One region of the Lentzea sp. NPDC102401 genome, then DNA from elsewhere that is predicted to be linked to it. Evidence: riboswitches for the same ligand, from Rfam matches in the RefSeq annotation. Region 1 holds a riboswitch; each other region holds the start of a gene.
The links. A riboswitch is a leader RNA that binds a small molecule or an ion and turns the genes downstream of it on or off. The one in region 1 is predicted to bind cobalamin.
Positions count from the first base shown of each region.

Region 2: another riboswitch for cobalamin. It lies ahead of ACIRG5_RS09265 (CbtB-domain containing protein); the one in region 1 lies ahead of ACIRG5_RS00700 (ribonucleoside-diphosphate reductase subunit alpha).
Region 3: another riboswitch for cobalamin. It lies ahead of ACIRG5_RS18505 (FecCD family ABC transporter permease); the one in region 1 lies ahead of ACIRG5_RS00700 (ribonucleoside-diphosphate reductase subunit alpha).

Region 1 is NZ_JBIWKS010000001.1:136,616-141,782, reverse strand. Features, by position in the region: gene ACIRG5_RS00720 (helix-turn-helix transcriptional regulator) at 1-18, opposite strand, end outside; gene ACIRG5_RS00715 (VOC family protein) at 81-479, shown strand; gene ACIRG5_RS00710 (FAD-dependent monooxygenase) at 487-1,923, opposite strand; gene ACIRG5_RS00705 (GntR family transcriptional regulator) at 2,029-2,634, shown strand; cobalamin riboswitch at 2,682-2,896, shown strand; gene ACIRG5_RS00700 (ribonucleoside-diphosphate reductase subunit alpha) at 3,007-5,167, shown strand, end outside.
Region 2 is NZ_JBIWKS010000002.1:805,266-810,432, forward strand. Features, by position in the region: partial or broken gene ACIRG5_RS09250 (vitamin B12 dependent-methionine synthase activation domain-containing protein) at 1-766, shown strand, start outside; gene ACIRG5_RS09255 (HAD family hydrolase) at 804-1,430, shown strand; gene ACIRG5_RS09260 (CbtA family protein) at 1,467-2,222, opposite strand; gene ACIRG5_RS09265 (CbtB-domain containing protein) at 2,249-2,437, opposite strand; cobalamin riboswitch at 2,491-2,625, opposite strand; gene ACIRG5_RS09270 ((2Fe-2S)-binding protein) at 2,696-3,346, opposite strand; gene ACIRG5_RS09275 (phosphoribosyl-ATP diphosphatase) at 3,455-3,718, shown strand; gene hisG (ATP phosphoribosyltransferase) at 3,734-4,594, shown strand; gene ACIRG5_RS09285 (antibiotic biosynthesis monooxygenase family protein) at 4,591-4,902, shown strand; gene ACIRG5_RS09290 (phosphoribosyltransferase) at 4,863-5,167, opposite strand, start outside.
Region 3 is NZ_JBIWKS010000004.1:702,605-707,771, reverse strand. Features, by position in the region: gene ACIRG5_RS18515 (3-isopropylmalate dehydrogenase) at 1-920, shown strand, start outside; gene ACIRG5_RS18510 (YciI family protein) at 993-1,412, opposite strand; cobalamin riboswitch at 1,517-1,636, shown strand; gene ACIRG5_RS18505 (FecCD family ABC transporter permease) at 1,669-2,691, shown strand; gene ACIRG5_RS18500 (ABC transporter ATP-binding protein) at 2,691-3,431, shown strand; gene ACIRG5_RS18495 (ABC transporter substrate-binding protein) at 3,428-4,405, shown strand; gene cimA (citramalate synthase) at 4,695-5,167, shown strand, end outside.

The DNA of each region.
Region 1 (5,167 bases):
GGCGGTGGGCCTGGGCATGCCCGAAAGTATTCCGCAGATACCGGGCGGATTCTGTCCGGTATCGCTTCTAGCGTGCAGTCATGGACTTCATCTCGATCCGTGTCATCACCGGCGACGTCACCCGGCTCGTCGGCTTCTACGAGCGCGCCACGGGCCTGCGGGCGAACTGGGCGAGCGACGACTTCGCCGAGCTCAGCACCCGTTCGGGCACCCTCGCGATCGGCAGCACCCGCACCGTCGGCCTGTTCGCGCCCGGATCGGCGGAGCCGGGCGCGAACCGCAGCGTCATCATCGAGTTCCTCGTCGACGACGTGGACGCCGTGCGTGAGAACCTGACGAGCTTCGTGGAGGACGTCGTCACCGAACCCACCACGATGCCCTGGGGCAACCGCTCGTTGCTGTTCCGCGACCCCGACGGCAACCTCGTCAACTTCTTCACCCCGGTCACTGCGGCCGCCATCGAGAAGTTCGCGCGCTGACGGCTCGTCAGGAGGCGGTGAACGGCTTGCCGAACCAGCGGACGAGGTGGTCGTTCAGGTCCTGCTGGTCCTCGCCGATCCAGGCGACGTGCCCGTCCGGACGCAGCAGGACGGCCGGAACGTCCAGTGCCGCAACGGGATCCGTGAGGAGATCCACTCGGTCCGACCAGCCCTCGACGGCCAGACGTCCGGTGCGGTCGAGCAGGAGACCTCGCCCCTGGCCCATCCGGTCGTAGAGGCGGCCCTGGGCCAGGTCGGTGTCGGGCAGCCGGCGGCCGAGCAGGTCGGGGCCCTCGCCGAAGTCGTAGCGGATGCCGATCGCGGTGATCTTCTCGATCAGCCGCCGGTTCACCTCGTTGATGTCCATCAGTTCGGTGAGCAGCCTGCGCACGGCCTGCGCGCCCGGTTCGGGAGACGACAGCTGGACCTGGGCGCGGGTGTTGTCCAGGACGTCGGCGGCGACCGGATGACGTTCGGCGTGGTAGCTGTCCAGCAACGTCTCCGGCGCCCAGCCGCGGATCTGCGCGGCCAGCTTCCAGCCGAGGTTGACCGCGTCCTGCACACCCAGGTTCAGGCCCTGGCCACCGGCGGGCGGGTGGATGTGCGCCGCGTCGCCGGCGAGCAGCACCCGCCCGATCCGGTAGTGCTCGACCAATCGGGTGGAATCACCGAAACGGGACAACCAGCCCGGGGAGTGCGCGCCGAAATCGGTTCCGGCGACGGCGCGCAGTTCCCGCCGGAAATCATCGATGGTCGGCGGTTCCGCGCGATCCTCGGTGGCTTCCGAGCAGGGGACCACAACGCGATAAATCCCGTCCCCGAAATGTCCGAGGTGGAACACCTTGCTGGTTTCGCGGATCTCCGCCATCTTGGCGGCGATCTCGTCCTCCGGTGCGCCGAACTTCATCTCGCCCATCAGCGTGTCGTGCCGCGAGGGCTCACCTGGGAATCCGACGCCGAGAAGTTTGCGCACCGTGCTGCGGGCCCCGTCGCAGCCGACCAGGTACCGCGACCGGAGCCGCTCGCCATCGGCCAGTGCGACGGTCACGCCCTCGTCGTCCTGCTCGAACCCGATCACCGCGGCACCGCGCCGGACCTCGGCGCCCAGTGCGATCGCGTGGTCGGCGAGCAACTGCTCGGCGGTCGGCTGCTTGATGCCGAGCATGGTGGTGAACGTGGAGTCCAGGCCGTCGGGCGTGGGTGTGGGGATGGCGCCGAAGGCTCCGCCGACCGGGCGCTGCCTGCCGCGTTCCAGAAAGCGGTCCAGCAGTCCGCGCATCACCAGGATTTCCAGACTGCGAATGTGCAGACTGACAATGCGCACGAACGACGACGAGGGCTCCGGTTCCTTTTCGAGAACGAGCACCTGCACGTCGTGCAGCCGCAGTTCAGCGGCCAGCATCGCGCCGGTCGGACCGCATCCGGCAATGATCACATCGAACATGAACCACCCGTTCAGCCCCGGTATCGGCGGCCCAGTGTGGAGCTCCCCGGATCTGGCCGCAAGCGATATATGGTGAGCCGTGTATTCGCCGTGTATACAGGGATCGTGAGTCAAAGTCTCAAAGCCTATGAACAGCTGCGCGACGAGATCGTGGCGTGGGATCTGGCGCCGGGTGCGCACCTGAACGAGGTGCGTCTCGCCGAACGGCTCGGTGTCTCCCGCACGCCCCTCAGGGAGGCGATCCAGCGACTCGCGCGGGAGAACCTCGTGCGGATCACGCCGGGGCGCGGCGCGTTCGTCGCCGAGGTGGCGCTGAACGACGTGAGGCACTTGTTCCAGATGCGGGAGGCGTTGGAGACGTACGCGGTCAAGATGTGCGCTCGCGCCCACGACCGCTCCCGGTTCGCGCACCTGCACGCCGAGTTCGCCGGCGGCGACCCCGAGGAGTTGATCGAGCGGCTGGACGCGTTGATCGACGAGGCGGCCGGCAACCCCTACCTCGGCGAGGCGCTCGGCGCGTTGCGTGGACAGCTGCGACGGCTGCGGCAGGCGGCCCGCCGCTCGCCGGAACGCCTGGCGGTGACCATGCAGGAGTACGGCGTGATCTGTCAGGCGATCGCGGACGGGGAGGAGGACAGGGCCGCGCTGGCGATGTCGTTCCACATCCACAACAGCCTGCGCGCCCTGACCGACGTCCTCTGGGCCAACTGAGCGACACGCCCACTAGATGTAGTTGCTCGTGGCTCGACCGCGCCCATGTATTGTGCTCCGAAGCTGGTTCGGCCGATCCTCCAGATCGGTCGTCGCAAGAGGGAACCCGGTGTGAGTCCGGGACTGCCCCGCAGCGGTGAGTGGGAACGAAAGCCGTCAGAAAGCACTGGACATCGCGATGTCTGGGAAGCGACGGCCGGTAGGCGCCTGGCGACAGGCTCGCCCACGAGTCCGAAGACCTGCCAGCGCCCCGCACGTGCCTGCGTGCGGGTGTCCGCGGCCCCGAGGGAGGGCGGGAGGACGTGGCGGTCGCGCGCGCCCGTTCACTCCTCGCTGTCCCCGTGGCCACCCGAGCTCGCGAGGAGAGAGCTAGTGACGGCGGTCGACACGGTCACCACCACTATGCGCGTCAAGAAACGCAACGGTTCATTGGAACCCGTTGACCTGAACAAGATCGTGCGCGCGGTGGAGCGCTGCACGGTCGGTCTGCACGACGTCGACCCGTTGCGGGTCGCCACCAAGACGATCAGCGGTCTCTACGACGGCGCCACCACCGAGGAACTGGACCGGCTGTCGATCCAGACGGCAGCCGCGCTCGTGTCGGAGGAGCCCGAGTACTCCAAGCTCGCCGCCGGTCTGCTCGCGGCGTTCATCGAGAAGGAAGTGCGCCGCCAGGGCGTGATGTCCTTCAGCCAGAGCATCGCGCTCGGCCACGCCGAAGGCCTGATCGGCGACGCGACCGCGCAGTTCGTGGCCGCCAACGCCCGCAAGCTCGACGACGCGATCGACCTCGAAGGCGACCGGCGGTTCGAGTACTTCGGCCTGCGCACGGTCTACGACCGCTACCTGCTGCGCCACCCCGCGAAGCGTTCGGTGATCGAGCAGCCGCAGTACTGGCTGCTGCGCGTCGCGTGCGGTCTCTCGCAGACGGCGACCGAGGCGATCGACTTCTACCGGCTGATGTCGTCGCTGGCCTACCTGCCCAGCTCGCCGACGCTGTTCAACTCCGGCACCCAGCACACCCAGATGTCGTCGTGCTACCTGCTGGACTCACCGCGCGACGAGCTCGAGTCGATCTACGACCGCTACAAGCAGATCGCCAGGCTGTCGAAGTTCGCCGGCGGCATCGGCGTGCAGTGGTCGAGGGTCCGTTCGCGCGGTGCGCTGATCCGCGGCACGAACGGCCACTCCAACGGCATCGTGCCGTGGCTGCGCACGCTCGACGCGTCGGTCTCCGCGGTCAACCAGGGCGGCCGGCGCAAGGGCGCCGCCTGCGTGTACCTGGAGACGTGGCACCCGGACATCGAGGAGTTCCTGGAGCTGCGCGACAACACCGGTGAGGACGCGCGCCGCACGCACAACCTCAACCTGGCGAACTGGATCCCCGACGAGTTCATGCGCCGCGTCGAGGCGGACGCGGACTGGTCGCTGTTCGACCCGGACGAGATCCCCGAGCTGGTCGACCTGTGGGGCGACGAGTTCGACCGCGCCTACCGCGGCGCCGAGGAGGCCGGCCGCGCCGTCCGCACGGTCAAGGCTCGTGACCTTTATGGACGGATGATCCGCACGCTCGCCCAGACCGGCAACGGCTGGATGACGTTCAAGGACACCGCGAACCGCACGTGCAACCAGACCGCGTCGCCGTCGAACGTGGTGCACCTGTCCAACCTCTGCACGGAGATCCTGGAGGTCACCAGCGACGAGGAGACCGCGGTCTGCAACCTCGGCTCGGTCAACCTCGGTGCCCATGTCGATGACACCGCCGGTTCCGTCGACTGGGAGCGCCTGCGTTCCACGGTTCGCACGGCCGTCGTGTTCCTCGACCGCGTGATCGACATCAACTACTACCCGACCGAGCAGGCGGCGCGGTCCAACCCGCGCTGGCGCCCGGTGGGTCTCGGTGTCATGGGTCTGCAGGACGTGTTCTTCAAGCTGCGCCTGCCTTTCGACTCGCCGCAGGCCCGCGAGCTGTCGACGCGCATCGCCGAGGAGATCTACCTGACGGCGCTGGAGTCGTCGGCGGAGCTCGCCTCGTCCGCGGGTGCGCACCCGGCGTTCCGGGAAACCCGTGCAGCCAAGGGAGATCTGCAGCCCGACCTGTGGGGCGTCACGCCCACGCAGACCGAGCGCTGGAGTGCTCTGCGTGAACGCGTCAGCGAGCACGGCCTGCGGAACTCGCTGCTGATCGCGATCGCGCCGACCGCGACGATCGCCTCGATCGCCGGCTGCTTCGAGTGCATCGAGCCGCAGGTGTCGAACACGTTCAAGCGCGAGACGCTGTCCGGTGAGTTCCTGCAGATCAACTCCTACCTGGTGCGCGAGCTCAAGTCCCGCGGCCTGTGGACGGAGGCCGTGCGCAACCGGCTCAAGCAGGACGACGGCTCCGCTCAGGGCATCGCGGAACTGCCGGAGGACGTGCGGTCGTTGTTCCGCACGGCCTGGGAACTGCCGCAGAAGGCGCTGATCGAACTGGCCGCCGCGCGTGGCCCGTACGTCGACCAGAGCCAGTCACTGAACCTCTTCGTCGCCTCGC
Region 2 (5,167 bases), on a different contig from region 1:
GGGCAGCCGGGTCGTGAAGGGCATCCCGGTCGCGGACTGCTCGGCGTCGCTGGACGAGCGTGCGACGTTGGCCCAGTGGGGCCTCAAGGGCGTGCGCGGCAGCGGCCCGGCCTACGAGGACCCGGTCGCGACCGAGGGCCGCCCACGCCTGCGCTACCGGATGGAACGCCTTGCCGCGGAAGGTGTTCTTGCCCACGCCGCCGTCGTCCGCGGCTACTTCCGTGCGTCTCCGACGGCGACGATCTAGTCGTTCTGGAAGAACCCGCCAGCTCGTCCGCTGAGCGCTTCCGGTTCACTTTTCCGCGCCGGAGAAGGGATCGGAGGTCGTGCCTGTCCGACTTCTGGCGCCCGAAGGAGTCCGGCGAGGTCGACGTCATCGCGTTCCGTCTCGTGACGACAGGCCCGCCGATCGCCGGCCACGCGAACGAACTGTTCGGCGAGAACGCGTATCGTGAGCACCTGGAAGTCCACGGACTGGGGGTCCAGCTCACCGAAGCGCTGGCCGAGTACTGGCACGAGCGAGTCCGCGAGGAACTCGTCCGGCCCACCGGCGGCACCGTCGCCGCCGAGGAGTACTTCACACTCGGCCACAGCGGCGCGCGGCTACGGCGCCTGCCCCGGGATGGAAGACCGCAAGCGCGTCGTCGAGCTACTCGATCCGTCGCGCATCGGGGTCTCGCTGTCCGAGGAACTTCAGCTCCACCCGGAACAGTCCACCGACGCCTTCGTGGCGCACCATCCGGAGGCGAAGTACTTCAATGTCTGACCTGGCTGTGTCTGATCTTCACGGTGTCCTATGGGACATGGACGGCACGCTGCTGGACTCCGAGAAGCTGTGGGACATCCCGCTCTACGAGTACGCGGAGAAGCTGGGCGGCGTGCTCTCCCCGGACACCCGCGAACGCATGGTCGGTAGCAACGTACCGACGACGATGCGCCTGCTGTTCGCCGACGTCGGCATCGAGCCCACCGAGGCCGACATGGCCGACGGCGCCGCCTGGATCTCCCGCCGCACCGAAGAGGTGTTCCGCGCGGGCCTGCCGTGGCGTCCGGGCGCAGCCGAGGCCCTGCGGGCGGTGCGCGCGTCGGGCGTGCCGATGGCTCTCGTGACGTCGACCGAGCGCTCGCTGACCGAGGTCGCGCTGGACACGATCGGGCGGGACCTGTTCGACGTCACCGTGTGCGGCGACGAGGTGGACGGGCTGAACAAGCCGCTGCCCGAGCCGTACCTGAAGGCGGCACGGCTGCTGGGAGTGGACGCGGCGCGGTGCGTGGCGATCGAGGACTCGCCCACCGGAGTGGCCGCGGCGGTGGCGGCCGGGTGCACCGTGCTGGTCGTGCCGTGCGACGTCGAGGTGGCGGCGGGGGAGCGGCGGATCTTCCGCGACTCGCTGGTCGGCGTGGACGCCGAGGTCCTGAAGTCTCTTTAGACGGGTGTGGGGTGGCCGCGTGGCCACCCCACACCATCAGGCGACAGCGGCCTTCTCAGGGGCCTTGGCCCTGCGCGCGGCCGGGTCGATCAGCAGGCCGAACACCACGCCGATGCCGACGTAGAGCGTGGCGAGCTGGGCGAGCGAACTGAGGCGGAACTGCCACAGCACGTTCACCGGCATGTCCGCGGGGATCGTGTCCGGCGGCGCGGGGAACGCCAGCAGCACCACCGCGACGGCCGCGGCCACCGCGAGCAGCACGGCCGTGGTCCGCACCGGCTGCGACTGCGCGCGCAGCTGTTCGGCGAGCCAGCTCGCGGCCCACACGATCACCAGACCGGCCACCACCACACCGAGGTAGAGCGCGGTCCGGTAGTTCACCGTCTCCGGGTCGCCCACGGCGGGCGGGTTGGCCGGGTACTTGAGCCACGGCAGCAATGCCACGGCACCGAACACCGCGGCACCGAACGCGAAGCTGCGGCTGAACGGCGTGCTGCCGGTGAACCAGCGCTTCGACAGCGCGTAGGCCGTGGCGAACACCAGGCCCACCGCGATGCCGACGATCACCACGCCGAGCATGCCGCCCGCGATCTGCGCGCCGCGGCTGACCAGCTCTTCCTCGCCGCCGTGCGGGTGGCCGGCCTCACCGGCGGGTTCCCGGGCCTCCTCGACCGCGAGCGCGGCGCGAATCGGGATCTCGGTCACCAGGAGCTGCACGAGCGCGGAGGCGACACCGGCGACACCGCCGGCCGCGACTCCGCGCAGCGCAAGGGACTTGTACGTCGTCGTCATGTCTTCCCTGCCTGGGATCGGGGGATCTAGTGGCAGGGCACGCCGAGCGCGTGGCGCCCGTCGTGGAAGAACTCGTGCAGCAACTCGGAACCCGCGCCGAGCGCGAGGCCGTTCTCCTGCAGGACCAGGTAGGTGACGATCAGGCCGAGCACTGAGACGGCGAAGGCCCATTTGGGCACGCGGACGGCGGACAGGCTTGCTGCGGGGCTCGTCATGACGGGCTCCTCCATACCTCGTGGAAGGTCAACTCTCCTTGCGGCGCCGCAGCCGGTCTCCTGACTCCCGGATCAACGCTGCCCCCGCGTCTTCCCAGCCCTCTCGCGAGGGCCAGTGACGTGCTCGGCGGGGATCGCTTCCCGGTCACAGTGGCGAGGACCGCGCCGGATTTTCACCGGCTTCCCGTCACTGCGGCGCGTGCACCGTAAGTTGATCGGCCCGTTAAGCACAACCGGCCATAAGAGTTGTTGCGTTCCTCACTTCACGAGTGGACAGTCACCACACTTCCCACCTGCGGCGACGCGGTAGTAGAGACAACACGACCGACGCCGGAACGAGACCTCTCCGGGAAAAGTCAGAAATTCCCCCGCCTGTTCGAACGGCGGGGCGCTCATGAGCCGTTCGCCGCGTTCTTCCGCTTCCTCGGCGGTGAGCATGCGTGCGCGCACAACCATTTTGAGCGCGCCCGCGATGTTCGACATGGCGTTGCCCCACAACAATCCACGCGCCACCGGGGTCACGTCCTGGATCGCCTCCACCACCGGTGCGAGCGCTTGGGCGGCCTCCGGGCCCAGTCGTGGCTGGTCGATGCGGACGCTCAGGCCGTTCGCCGGGTGGTGCTGCCACCAGAGGTTCTCCGGGCGGACGTCGATCGGGATGCCCGCGGCCGTGAGCGGGCTGAGCAGCCGCGCCGTGTAGCTGAGGAAGAACAGGCTGGCCGCTACGCGTGGTTCTTCCGCTTTGTACCGGATCGCGATGGCGTCGATCGTGGTCCTGAGCGCCGGGCCCTCCAGCAGCGCCGTTCCCGGCAGCCAGGACTCGTCCGGGCGGCCGACGTCGAGCGCGAAGAACGGGTTGATTCCGCGCACGCGGCGGAGTGCTTCGAGGACCTCGGCGAACTCAGACACAGAAGTTCACGCTACCGGGTGTCCATGCAGGACAGATCGCGTCCACGGCCTGGGACAGATGCGACCGCGGTGTGGACGGGGGTCGCCGGGATGGGAGGATGTCGTGCCGTGAAGACCTTCGATTCCCTGTTCGCTGAACTGACCGAACGAGCCGCCACCAAGCCGGAGGGTTCCGGCACCGTTGCTGCGCTCGAGGCCGGGGTCCATGCGCAGGGCAAGAAGGTCCTGGAGGAGGCGGGCGAGGTCTGGATCGCCGCCGAGTACGAGTCCGACGAGAAGCTCTCCGAAGAGATCTCGCAGCTGCTCTACCGCCTCCAGGTGCTCATGCTGGGCCGTGGGCTCACCCTCGAAGACGTCTACAAGTACCTCTGACGGAAGACTTCTCACATGCTGCGCGTTGCAGTCCCGAACAAGGGCGCGCTCGCTGAACGCGCCTCCGCCATGCTCACCGAGGCCGGCTACCGGCAGAGGCACGAGCCGCGCGACCTGACCGTGCTCGACAACAACAACGAGGTCGAGTTCTTCTTCCTGCGCCCCAAGGACATCGCGATCTACGTGGCGTCCGGCGACCTGGACCTCGGCATCACCGGCCGCGACCTGGCCGCCGACTCGGGTGCCGACGACAACGGCAACTCCGTCGAGGAGCTGCTGGCGCTGGGCTTCGGCTCGTCGACCTTCCGCTACGCGGGGCCTCGCGGCACCGACTGGAAGGTCTCCGACCTCGAAGGCAAGCGCCTCGCCACCGCGTACCCGAGGCTGGTGGGCCGCGACCTGAAGGCCCGCGGCATCACCGCGAAGGTGATCCGGCTCGACGGCGCCGTGGAGATCTCGATCCAGCTGGGCGTGGCCGACCTGATCGCCGACGTGGTGGGCTCCGGCCGCACCCTGCGCCAGCACGACCTGGTGCCGTTCGGCGAGCCGATCTGCGAGTCCGAGGCGGTCCTCATCCACCGCCACGGCTCGGAGCTGTCCGCCGCCAAGAAGCAGCTGACTGCCCGCATCCAGGGCGTCGTGTTCGCGCAGCAGTACCTGATGCTCGACTACGACTGCCCGCGTTCGATCCTCGACGACGCCATCGCGCTGACTCCGGGCCTGGAGTCGCCGACCGTCGCGCCGCTGGCCAACCCCGACTGGGCGGCCGTGCGGGCGATGGTGTCGCGCAAGGAGGCGAACAAGGTGATGGACGAGCTGGCCGCGATCGGTGCCAAGGCCGTGCTGGCCTCGGACATCAGGTTCTGCCGGCTGTGATCACGGAGCACGCCCTGCTGGACGTGCTGCCGGGTTCTGCCGAGGAGTTCGAGTGGGCGTTCGGCGAGGCGCGGGAGCTGATCTCCGCCTCGCCGGGCTTCCGCGGTCTCGAACTGCTGCGGTGCCTGGAGACGCCGTCGCGCTACCTGCTGCTCGTGCGCTGGGACTCGGTCGAATCGCACACCGTCGGGTTCCGGCAGGGGCCTGACTACGCGAAGTGGTCGGCTCTGCTGCACCGCTTCTACTCGCCGTTCCCCGTGGTGGAGCACTACGAGAGCGCGCTGAGCACCTCTTCGTCCGTGATCTGATCGAAGGCCTCGTACCAGCGGCTGACCGCGCCGAAGCGGCGCGGGAGAAGGATCGCGATCACCGGCGTCGTGAACGCGGCCAGCGATTCTCTGGCGGCCACCGGGACGGCGAGGGTCGTGGACCGCGGTTCGTGCTGGGCGATCCAGTGCAGCGCCGCCCTGGCCGTGACTCCGGTGGCCAGGCCGTCGTCCACGAGGATCACGTCGCGGTCCTTGAGGGTGAGCGGCTTGTCCCCGCGGTAGAGGGCCGTGCGTCTTCTGGCTT
Region 3 (5,167 bases), on a different contig from region 1:
CGCGCTGGCACGCCACGGGAGAGTTGTTGCCCGAGTCGGTGCTGGGAGAGCTTCGCCAGCACGACGCGATCCTGCTCGGCGCGGTGGGCGACCCGTCGGTGCCGAGCGGAATTCTGGAGCGGGGCCTGCTTCTGAGGCTGCGCTTCGAACTCGACCACCACGTGAACCTCCGCCCGGCTCGTCTCTACCCCGGTGTCCGCAGCCCGCTCGCGGACCCGCCGGAGATCGACATGGTGGTGGTCCGCGAGGGCACGGAAGGCCCGTACGCGGGCAACGGCGGCCTGCTCCGCAAGGACACGCCGCACGAGATCGCCACCGAGGTCTCGCTGAACACCTCGTTCGGCGTCGAGCGCGTGGTTCGGGACGCCTTCGCGCGTGCGTCGAACCGTCAGCGCCGGCACCTGACCTTGGTGCACAAGACGAACGTCCTCACGCACGCCGGCTCGTTGTGGTCGCGCGTCGTGGAGGAGGTCTCGCTGCAGCACCCGGACGTCACCGTGGCCTACCAGCACGTGGACGCGGCGACCATTCACATGGTCACCGACCCGGGCCGTTACGACGTGATCGTCACCGACAACCTGTTCGGCGACATCCTGACCGACCTCGCCGCCGCCGTCACGGGTGGCATCGGCCTGGCCGCGTCGGGAAACATGGACGTGACCCGCCGCAACCCGTCGATGTTCGAGCCGGTGCACGGTTCGGCGCCGGACATCGCGGGCCAGGGCATCGCGGACCCGACGGCCGCCGTGCTGTCGGTCGCGCTGCTGCTCGACCACCTCGGCGAGCACGAGTCGGCCCGCCGGATCGAGGCCTCCGTGGCCTTTGATCTCGCTACCAGGGACCACCAGTCGCCTGGGGCCACCTACGCCATCGGCGACCGTCTCGCGGCACTCGTGTCGTCGAACGTCCGCACTGGCTGAGGTTCATCCGCTTGACGTTTTGAAGCCCCGGCCGGATCTTCCGGCCGGGGCTTCGGCGTTTCCGCGCGTCGGTCAGAGCTGGCCGTTGGCCTCACGCCACGCGCGCTCCTTCTTGATCCACTCGTTGTCCTGCGGGAACTCGTCGATCGTCGGCACGCGCCGGATCTCGGTCTTGAACCCCGGGCCGATCAGCGGCATGCGCTTGGCCCACTCGATCGCCTCCTCCTTCGAGGACACGTTGAGCAGGTAGAAGCCGTTGAACAGCTCCTTGGTCTCGCCGTACGGGCCGTCCGTGACGACCGGCGGTTCGGCGGAGTAGTCGACGACGACGCCCTCGGACGGTTCGGAGAGACCCTCGGCGGCCAGCAGCACACCGGCGCGGATCAGTTCCTCGTTGAACGCGCCGACGATCTCCAGCATCTTGTCGAAGTCGAACTCGCCCATGTTCGCGTAGGCCTCGTCGGTGGCGCGCATGATCAGCATGTACTTCACGGTGGATCTCCTCGCTCGGTGTCTTCCTCGGTGACGTCCACAGGTCGAACGGGCCGCGGACCGGATCGACATCACACCCGGAGAATTTTCGAACTTTCTGTTTTCGCAGGTAGGGTCGGGTCAGTCGTGCGTGGGGGAAGACCGGTCGAAGTCCGGCGCTGACCCGCAACGGTAGGTCCCACCTGGGACGAGCCCGAACACCCGCTCACGGTGCCCGAGAACTTCCGACTCCGCCGTGGACTGCGGGAAGGACCCAGTGCTCTCCAAGATCAGCACGCTCGTCGGCGTGCTCGCCGTCAGCCTCGTCGCGGGCGTCGCGCTCGGCCCGGTCTCCGTTCCGTTCGACCTCACGCTCGAACTGCTGTGGGCGGCGCTGACCGGTGGCACGATCCCCGCCGATCTCGCCGGGCAGTACCACATCGTCTGGGACATCCGGCTTCCCCGCGTGCTGCTGGCCGCGGTCGTGGGAGCGGGTCTGAGCACCGTCGGCGTCGCGATCCAGGCGATGGTGCGCAACGCGTTGGCAGACCCGTACGTGCTCGGCATCTCGTCGGGCGCGAGCGTGGGGGCGACGGCCGTGGCGACGCTCGGAATCCTGTCCGGCCTCGGCGTCTACGCGTTGTCGGTGGGGGCGTTCCTGACCGGTCTCGGCGCCACGGCCCTGGTCTACATCACCGCGCGCACGAGCCGAGGGCTCACACCGTTGCGGCTGGTGCTGACCGGGACTGCGCTCGCGTACGGGTTCTCCGCCGTGGCGATGCTGCTGGTGTTCCAGGCGCCGCGCGGTGAGGCGGCGCGGGCCGCGATGTTCTGGTTGCTCGGCAGCCTCGGCGGGGCGAACTGGCAGTCGCTGCCCGTCGCCGCCGTCGTGACCGCGGCCGGAATCGTCTACCTGGCGACCAAGGCGCGGCAGCTCAACGCGCTGGCGATGGGCGACGAGACCGCGACCACGCTCGGCGTCGCGGTCGACCGGTTCCGCACGCACCTGTTCATCGTCACCGCCGCCATGACCGGCGTGCTGGTGGCGGTCAGCGGTGCCGTCGGGTTCGTCGGGCTGATGCTGCCGCACCTGACGCGCATGGTCGTCGGCGCCGATCACCGCAAGGTCCTGGCCCTCGCACCGCTGGCCGGAGCGTCGTTCCTGGTCTGGGTCGACGTGGCCGCGCGGATGCTCGCGGCGCCGGAGGAACTGCCGCTGGGCGTCATCACGGCCGCACTCGGCGTGCCGTGCTTCATCTTCCTGATGCGCCGCAGGTCCTACGTCTTCGGAGGCCGCTGATGCGCGTCGAGCTGCACGACGTCACCGTCCGGAACATCATCTCCGGCATTTCGCTGACCGCCTCTGGTGAGGTCGTCGGCATCGTCGGCCCCAACGGCAGCGGCAAGTCGACGACCTTGCGCTGCGTGTACCGGGCGCTCAAGCCCGACGCCGGCACCGTCCTGCTCGACGGCGAGAACGTCCACAAACGACACGACGTCGCCCGCCACCTAGCCGCACTGACCCAGGAGTCGCAGGTCGAGTTCGACTTCACGGTCGCCGAGGTCGTGGAGATGGGCAGGCTGCCGCACGACCGCGATCCCGCGCGTGATTCCCGGGTGGTTTCCGAGGCACTGTCCACCGTGGACGTTTCGCATCTCGCTTCGCGCAGCTTCCTCAGTCTGTCCGGTGGGGAGCGTCAGCGCGTTCTCATCGCTCGCGCGATCGCCCAGGAGCCGCGCGTGCTCGTGCTGGACGAGCCCACCAACCACCTCGACATCCGGCATCAGCTCGACGTGTTGAGGCTCACGCGTGGGCTGGGCGTCACGGTTCTGACGGTTCTGCACGATCTGAACCTCGCCGCTTCCTTCTGCGATCGGCTGTACGTGCTGGACGAAGGACGGATCGTCGCGTCGGGCACGCCTGTGGACGTTCTCGTACCTGAACTGATCGCCAAGGTTTTCCACGTCACCGCGCACGTCGTGCGGCATCCGACCACGGGAGTTCCCCAGCTCCTGTTCGACCAGGAGGTCACCCCTTGAGAACTGTTGTGTGCGCGGCTGTGCTGTTGATCTCCGGCTGCGGCGCCACGGTCGCCCAGGACACCTCCGCGTCCGACCCGGTGACCGTCACGAACTGCGGTCAGCAGGTCACGTTCGACAGGATTCCGTCCAAAGTGGTCACCAACGACACCGGCATCACCGAGTTGATGTTCGCGCTGGGGTTGAAGGACCGGATGGCGGGTTACGTCGTGTCCGGTGTCGACACCGTCGACGTGCGGACCTCGCCGTGGAAGGCCGAGTTCGGCAGCGTGAAACACCTGTCCGACAAGATCTCCAAGGAGGTCGTGCAGGGGGTCAACGCCGATCTGGTGTTCGCCGGGTGGAACTACGGGTTCAGCGAGAGCACCGGGTTCACGCCGGACTCGTTGAAGGCTCTGGGGATCGGGACGTACCAGCTGACCGAGGCCTGCCGGAACGGGGTGGGGAAGCAGCGCGGGATCATGCCCGCGCTGGACGCGCTGTACACGGACCTGCGCAACCTCGGGAAGATCTTCCGGGTCGAGGCGAAGGCCGAGGAGCTCGTGAAGGGGTACCAGGAGCAGATCGCCGCCGCCGGACGGTTGATGGAGGGCAAGCCTCGGCCGAAGGTGTTCCTCTACGACAGCGGGCAGGACCAGCCGTTCACGTCCGGGAAGAACGCCGCGCCTCAGGACGTGATCTCGAAGGCCGGCGGGGACAACATCTTCGGGTATCTCAACGACAGTTGGACGACGGTCAACTGGGAGACCGTCGTGCAGCGGGACCCGGATGTCGTGTTGATCGTGGACTACGCGGACGGGGAGGCGAACACCCCTGAGCAGAAGCAGGCGTTCCTGGAGGGCTTCGCCCCGCTCGCCAACTCGCCCGCGGTTCGGGGGAAGCGGTTCTTCTCGCTGCCGTATGCGGCGTTGGTGGAGTCGCCTCGCAACGCGGCTTCGATCGAGGCGTTCGCGAAGTTCCTGTCCCAGGGGTGAGGCGTCGCGCGGCACCGCGCGGGGCGGGTGCGGCGGCCGGTTCCTGTTCCAGCGGAAGGGCGCTTCGCGTTCAGTCACAGGCGTGAACCCGTGACCAGATAGTGGGAGATTTCCTCCCGTCGCTTGGTACACCGCGCCGGGCTGTGGCAGCATCGCCGACATGCTTCAGCACGTTGCCATCATTATTGACGAGCGCGTCGGGTAGTTGCCGCCCCTGGCACCCGACGCGCAGACCTCTCGCATCCCGCGGGGGGTCTTTTTGTTTGCCCGGATGAGGAGATGAACCCCGATGGCCGGCCCGACCGACGAGTTCCACGTCTACGACACGACGTTGCGCGATGGCGCACAACGTGAGGGCATTTCGTACTCCGTCACGGACAAGCTCGCGGTCGCGCGGCTGCTGGACGGGCTCGGCGTCGGGTTCATCGAGGGCGGCTGGCCTGGCGCACTGCCCAAGGACACGGAGTTCTTCGCTCGTGCCGCGGCCGGGGACCTGGAGTTGAAGCACGCCAAGCTGGTCGCGTTCGGGGCCACGCGCAAGGCCGGCGTCAAGGTCGAGGAAGACCCGCAGGTCAAGGCGCTGCTCGACAGTCAGGCGCCGGTGGTCACGCTGGTGGCCAAGTCGGACCTCAGGCACATCGAGCGCGCACTGCGCACGGACGCCGGCGAGAACCTGAAGATGGTGCGCGACACCGTCCGGTTCCTGAAGGACCACGGAAGGCGCGTTTTTCTCGACGCCGAGCACTTCTTCGACGGGTACGC